Herbiconiux aconitum: one gene and its partner. Each later gene encodes a partner of the first gene's protein in a complex. Links are inferred from orthologs where the notes say so. Each region holds a gene or a part of one and is shown on either strand. Other genes may lie near its edges. The genes, in order: nusB and rpsJ.

Region 1 (3,179 bases):
TCGACGACATCGCGCGGCCCAGCGTGCTGCAAGGCCCCGAGACGGCGTTGCTGTTCGCCGCCTACCAAGAGATCGCGTCCTGAGGAGCATCGCATGGCATCCGTCCTCGTTCTGAACGGCCCGAATCTCGGCCGCCTCGGCAGCCGCGAACCGGACGTCTACGGCTCGCAAGATCTCGCGTCACTCGAGAAGCTCCTCGTCGCCGAGGCCGACGGGCGGGTCGAGATCGATCTGCGGCAGACCAACGACGAGGCGGAGTTGATCGCCTGGCTCTACGAAGCCGTCGATACCGGAACCCCGGTCATCCTGAACCCCGCCGCGTTCACGCACTACTCCTATGCGCTGCGGGATGCCGCCGCGCTGGTCACCAAGGCGGGCGTTCCGCTGATCGAGGTGCACATCTCGAACCCGCACGCCCGGGAGACCTTCCGGCACACCAGCGTGATCTCGGGAGTGGCTTCGGGAGTGATCGCCGGATTCGGGTTCGGGTCGTACCGGCTCGCTCTTCGGGGCATCCTCGACGCCTGAGCTACACTCTTTCAGGACCGAAACGCCGGTCGCACCTCAAGACTTCGAACGGATCACCTCTTTCATGGCTTCAACGAACGACATCAAGAACGGCACCGTGCTGAGCATCGACGGTCAGCTCTGGAACGTCATCGAGTTCCAGCACGTCAAGCCGGGCAAAGGCGGCGCGTTCGTGCGCACCAAGATCAAGAACGTGATGACCGGCAAGGTCGTCGACCGCACGTTCAACGCGGGCGCCAAGATCGACACGGCCAACGTCGACCGTCGCGACTACCAGTACCTCTACAAAGACGGTGACTCCTTCGTGTTCATGGACACGAGCGACTACGACCAGATCACGCTGCCGGCCGCCATCGTGGGCGAAGCGGCGAACTTCCTGCTCGAGCAGCAGACCGCCACGATCGCCCTCAGCGAGGGCGAGCCGCTCTACGTCGAGCTGCCCGCATCCGTGACCCTCGAGATCACCTACACCGAGCCGGGCCTCCAGGGCGACCGTTCAACCGGCGGCACCAAGCCGGCGACGGTCGAGACCGGATACCAGATCCAGGTTCCGCTGTTCCTCGAGATCGGCACCAAGGTCAAGGTCGACACCCGCACGGGCGACTACCTCGGCCGCGTCAACTAGGCGCGGGCGTTGAGCGCACGCACGAAGGCACGCAAGCGCGCCCTCGACATCTTGTACGCCGCCGACGTGCGGCAGATCCCGATCACCGAATCGCTGGCATCGGAGGCGACGCGAGCCGCCTCGGAGCCCGACCGGCAGAACTCGTGGCTCTATGCGCGCGAGATCGTCGACGGAGTGGTGGAGCACTTCTCCGAGATCGACGAGACCATCCAGAGCTACTCGCAGGGCTGGACCATCGCACGCATGCCCACGATCGACCGGGCGCTTCTGCGCATCGCGATCTGGGAGATCCTCTACAACGACGAGGTGCCGGCTTCGGTCGCGATCTCTGAGGCGGTCGAGGCGGCGAAGACCCTCTCTACGGAGGACTCCTCGAGCTTCGTGAACGGTGTCTTGGGCAAGGTCGCCGAGTCGGCCTGACACGCGCCGTCATCGGAGCCTGGATCTTTCTGATCCTTCCGGTGGCCGACCGCGCGTGCGGGGTTCGCTCGAGTGGAGTGAAACGCCGTTGATCCGGTGGCGTCGCCGACTGTGATCGGCTGGTCGTCGACGACGTTCCTGGCTGTGCGTGCCGTGATCGCCGACATCGTCGTGGCATGCGGCTCACCGTGCGCGGCTGGCGTCGAGCGCGCGTGGCGTCGAGGCACGGGCGCCCAGGTCAGCGAGGCGCCCAGCGCACCATGCGTAACAGAGGAAGACCGCGGGCGCGGATGCGGATGCGGATGCTCGCATTACCGTGCGCGTGCACTCGTACTGCCCAGCGCGGTGGCGGGGTCGAACAGCGCGTGCCGCGATGGCCGCGCGCTCGTTGTGGAGCGGCCGGTCGCGAGGCGTCTCGAGGCGGTGTGCCGGCGTCATACTTCGGTTCAGCCGCTGGGGGCGCGTGGGGGTGCGGTGTGGTGGTGGCGGCCGTGGGGGCTGCGCCAGTTGAGGTGGCGTGGCCGGTCGGGGTCGGGCTTGACGGTCCAGCCGGTGTCGTGTTTGAGGTGGTGGTGGCGGGAGCAGAGGTAGGTGAGGTTCTCAGCGGTGGTGGCGCCTCCGTGGGCCCAGTCGTGGGTGTGGTCGAGTTCGCAGCGGTTGGCGCGGCGTCCGCAGCCGGGGAATCGGCAGGTCTGGTCGATCGCAGCGAGCACCAACCGCAGCTCGGGTGAAGCGCTGTACCGGTCGCGCCCGGCCTCATCGTGTCCGTCGGCGCCGGTCGTGGGGAGGGCGGCACCGCCGCCGCCGGTGGGGCGGGCGGCGCTGCTGGGGCGGGTGGCGTCGGTGGTGGGGTGGGTGGCTGCGTCGCGCGTGGGCAGGTGGTCGGCGGTGGCGCGGCCCCAGTGTCGGGTGACCATTGTCGGTTCCCCCGTGACCGGGTGGGTCAGGACCCGGAGGAAGGTGGGGGCGGTGGCCGCGATCTGTCGGGCGGTGTCGGCGTCGATCGGGCCGTAACCGTGCAATTCGCCCGGTTCGTCGGAGGCTCCCGCGACGGTTGCCGCCGGCACGGTCACGAGAACGGCCGCGGTGATGGACGCGGGTCGGGCCGGGTTGTCGGGGGTGAGGATCAGTCGGGTGAGGGCGTCGGCGCGGCGTTGCGGGTGGGTGCGTGGGTCGGTGTCGGAGCGTTCGGCGCGGGCGATCTTGTCGAGCAGGTCGTCGATCGCGACCGCGTCGACCGCGGGCAGGTGGTGGGTGAGGGTCGCCATTCCGTCGCACTCGGGCGAGAGCCACACGCTCCGCTCCTCCCGCGCCTGCCTATTGCGCACGACGATGGATTCGGGGTGGGCGGTTTCGCGCATCCGGCGGGCCTTCTCGGCGAAACGGTGCGCCGGCGACACGGCCGCCTCGACGAGCAGCCGGGCTTCGAACTCCGGTCGGGCGTCCGCGGGCAGGGTGCAGGCGTGGGCGACGAGGTGCCGGGTGTGTAGCGCCGACACGCGGCCGTTTTCGAGGGCGGCGAGGGTGGTCGGGTAGTCGCGCACGAGCTGCTCGGCCTCGTTCATCAGCCGCGCCACGGTGCGCTCCGACCGCAATGTCGCAGTGG
Region 2 (3,300 bases), on another replicon or contig:
GCTCGGCAACACCCCGGCGATCGCGAAGAAGAGCTACGTCGACCCACGGGTCGTCGACCACTATTCGGCCGGGCAGACCATCGACCCGACCAGGCTGGCGTCGGCGGAGAGCGAGCTGCGGGCGCTCTTGTTCACCTGATCCGATCCACTTTTCGGGCCTGAAGTCAAGGGTTGCGTTCTCGGTGCAAAGGCGCAGAATGGGGGCAATCGTTCTTACGGGAGGCTCGCCGCCAGACGCTGCGAACAGAGCTTGGCCGAGAGTGACCAGCGCGATTGAGACGACTGGGCTCCGGGTGCTCCCGTAAGAACGTTTCTCGTTCGACATGCCGTTGAAACCTGTCGGGCATAGCGTGGTGATGTGTTCACCAAGTTCGACCCCGCGGCACCCGAGGGCTTCTTCGAGGCCGAAGCGGCCGGCCTCGCCTGGCTGGCCGCGAGCGACGGTGTCCCCTGCGTCAGGGTGCACGCGGTGCGGCCCGACGGCATCGAGCTCGACGAGTTGCGCAGCGCGCGGCCGAGCCGGGAGGCGGCGCGGCGATTCGGCGAGCTGCTCGCGGCGACGCACGCGGCGGGCGCGGATGCGTTCGGCGTGCCACCGGCAGGCTGGTCCGGCCCGTGCTACATCGGCCGGCGCGGGATGACGGTGGGGGAGTGGGCGACCTGGAGCGAGTTCTACCCGCAGGAACGGGTGCGGCCGTACGCCGAGCAGGCCGTGGCGCGGGGCAACCTGACCGCCGACGGCTTCCAGACCGTGGTGCGGGCGTGCGAGTTGATCCGCTCCGGCATCTTCGACGACGGCGAGCCGCCCGCGCGGCTGCACGGCGACCTCTGGTCGGGAAATGTCCTGTGGACACCGACGGGGGTGGTGCTCATCGACCCAGCGGCGCACGGCGGCCACCGGGAGACCGATCTCGCCATGCTGGTGCTGTTCGGAGTGCCGTTCCTCGACGACATCCTGACCGCCTACGACCAGGTCGCGCCACTTGCTCCCGACTGGCACGCACGGGTTCCGCTGCACCAGTTGTTCCCGCTGGCCGTGCACGCCGTGGGCCACGGTCCGTCCTACGGCACGGAGCTGGTGCGAGCCGCCGAGGCCGTGCTGGCCCTCGCCGCCGGGGTGGCATGAGCAGGCGCGACACGCCCGGGTTGCAAGTAGGCCCCCGATGTGGCAAACTCGTCTAGTTCAACATTTCGGGCCGCCCTTGGCGTGCCGGATCACTGTTTTGGCAGTGCATAGCCCCTGAGGCTAGGCCGCAGACAGCAGAACATAGCTTAATCGCCACCCCCTCCTCGCCCTAGGTGAAGTGTGTGTGCGCGTGCTTGATAGCAAAACAGTGGTGCGTCCAATGCAGTCGAGGCTGTACGACGCGAGACAGAGAGAGAGTCACACATGGCGGGACAGAAGATCCGCATTCGACTTAAGTCGTATGACCATGAGGTCATCGACACCTCGGCGCGCAAGATCGTCGACACGGTCACCCGTGCAGGAGCAACCGTCGTCGGCCCCGTGCCGCTTCCGACGGAGAAGAACGTGATCGCAGTCATCCGTTCTCCCCACAAGTACAAGGACAGCCGGGAGCACTTCGAGATGCGCACCCACAAGCGCTTGATCGACATCATCGACCCGACGCCGAAGGCCGTCGACTCGCTCATGCGTCTCGACCTCCCCGCCGACGTCAACATCGAGATCAAGCTCTGAGCGGGAAGGAACCAGTAAACACTCATGGCTACCACCGCTAAGACTTCCAAAGGCCTGCTCGGCAAGAAGCTCGGCATGACCCAGGTGTGGGACGAGAACAACCGTCTCATCCCCGTGACCGTCGTCGAGGTCTCTCCGAACGTCGTCACCCAGATCCGCACCCCGGAGAAGGACGGCTACTCGGCCGTTCAGATCGCCGCCGGCCAGATCGACCCCCGTAAGGTCAACAAGCCCGCCACCGGTCACTTCGACGCCGCCGGGGTCACCCCGCGTCGCCACATCACCGAGATCCGCACCGCGGATGCCGCTGACTACACCATCGGCCAGGAGCTCACCGCCGAGAGCGTCTTCGAAGCCGGCCAGAAGGTCGACGTCGTGGGCACCTCGAAGGGTAAGGGCTTCGCCGGTGTGATGAAGCGCCACAACTTCAAGGGTGTCTCCTCGTCGCACGGTTCGCACCGCAACCACCGCAAGCCCGGCTCGATCGGTGCGTCCTCGACGCCCAGCCGTGTCTTCAAGGGCATGCGCATGGCCGGCCGCATGGGTGGCGAGCGCGTCACCGTGCTCAACCTGGTCATCCACTCGGTCGACGCCGAGAAGGGCCTGCTGCTGGTCAAGGGCGCCGTTCCCGGTGCCAAGGGCCGCCTCGTTTTCGTTCGCAACGCAGTGAAGGGGGCGTAGTTCATGGCTACCGCAACTAACACGCTCGATGTCCTCGACGTCTCCGGCAAGAAGTCCGGCACCGTCGAGCTGCCCGCCGAGATCTTCGACGTGCAGACCAACATCCCGCTCATCCACCAGGTCGTCGTCGCTCAGCTCGCCGCGGCCCGTCAGGGAACCCACAAGACCAAGCGTCGTGGTGAGGTCTCCGGTGCCGGCCGCAAGCCGTTCAAGCAGAAGGGAACCGGTCGCGCTCGTCAGGGCTCGATCCGCGCCCCTCAGATGACCGGTGGTGGCATCGTGCACGGACCGGTGCCCCGCAGCTACGCGCAGCGCACCCCCAAGAAGATGATCGCCGCGGCTCTGCTCGGCGCGCTGTCCGACCGCGCTCGCGGCGGCCGCGTGCACGTGGTCGAGTCGCTCTCGCAGGGTGAGACCCCCTCGACGAAGGCCGTGAACGAGTTCCTCGCCACTGTCGCGTCGTCCAAGCACGTGCTGATCGTGCTGGAGCGCACCGACGAGCTGAGCCTCAAGAGCGTTCGCAACATCCCGACCGTTCACGTGCTGCCCGCAGACCAGCTGAACGCCTACGACGTCCTCGTCTCCGACGACATCGTCTTCACCAAGGGTTCCTTCGACGGCTTCGTCGCCTCGAAGACCAAGAAGGAAGAGGTTTCCGCATGAGCAACGCCGCGTTCAACAAGGACCCGCGCGACATCATCCTGTCTCCGGTCGTCTCCGAGAAGAGCTACGGCCTGATCGATGAGGGCAAGTACACCTTCGTGGTCGACCCCCGCTCGAACAAGACCGAGATCAAGCTCGCCATCGAGAAGATCTTCGGTGTTCAGGTCGCGTCGATCAACACGCTGAACCGCACGGGCAAGACCCGTCGCACCAAGTTCGGCCAGGGCAAGCGCAAGGACACCAAGCGTGCCATCGTC

What was found.
Region 2: the proteins of nusB (region 1) and rpsJ are in contact, whole or in part, in a solved structure (PDB 3D3B), measured with the Escherichia coli proteins. The link is inferred for Herbiconiux aconitum from one-to-one orthologs.

What each region holds. Positions count from the first base shown.
Region 1 is NZ_JANLCM010000002.1:805,312-808,490, reverse strand. What follows is about bases 1-2,867. They hold nusB (transcription antitermination factor NusB), read left to right. Parts: upstream 1-1,162; coding sequence 1,163-1,573; downstream 1,574-2,867. Other genes in these bases: N1027_RS15320 (HNH endonuclease signature motif containing protein), read right to left, coding at 2,020-2,867; efp (elongation factor P), read left to right, coding at 593-1,153; N1027_RS15335 (type II 3-dehydroquinate dehydratase), read left to right, coding at 94-528; aroB (3-dehydroquinate synthase), read left to right, coding at 1-83. In the rest of the region: more of N1027_RS15320, read right to left, coding at 2,868-3,179. UniProt on the Escherichia coli protein: Part of the processive rRNA transcription and antitermination complex (rrnTAC). The complex forms an RNA-chaperone ring around the RNA exit tunnel of RNA polymerase (RNAP).
Region 2 is NZ_JANLCM010000001.1:1,809,930-1,813,229, forward strand. Bases 57-3,044 are described here. They hold rpsJ (30S ribosomal protein S10), read left to right. Parts: upstream 57-1,390; coding sequence 1,391-1,699; downstream 1,700-3,044. Other genes in these bases: N1027_RS08560 (DNA topoisomerase IB), read left to right, coding at 57-139; N1027_RS08565 (fructosamine kinase family protein), read left to right, coding at 359-1,126; rplC (50S ribosomal protein L3), read left to right, coding at 1,724-2,380; rplD (50S ribosomal protein L4), read left to right, coding at 2,384-3,043; rplW (50S ribosomal protein L23), read left to right, coding at 3,040-3,044. In the rest of the region: more of N1027_RS08560, read left to right, coding at 1-56; more of rplW, read left to right, coding at 3,045-3,300. UniProt on the Escherichia coli protein: Involved in the binding of tRNA to the ribosomes. Part of the processive rRNA transcription and antitermination complex (rrnTAC). The complex forms an RNA-chaperone ring around the RNA exit tunnel of RNA polymerase (RNAP).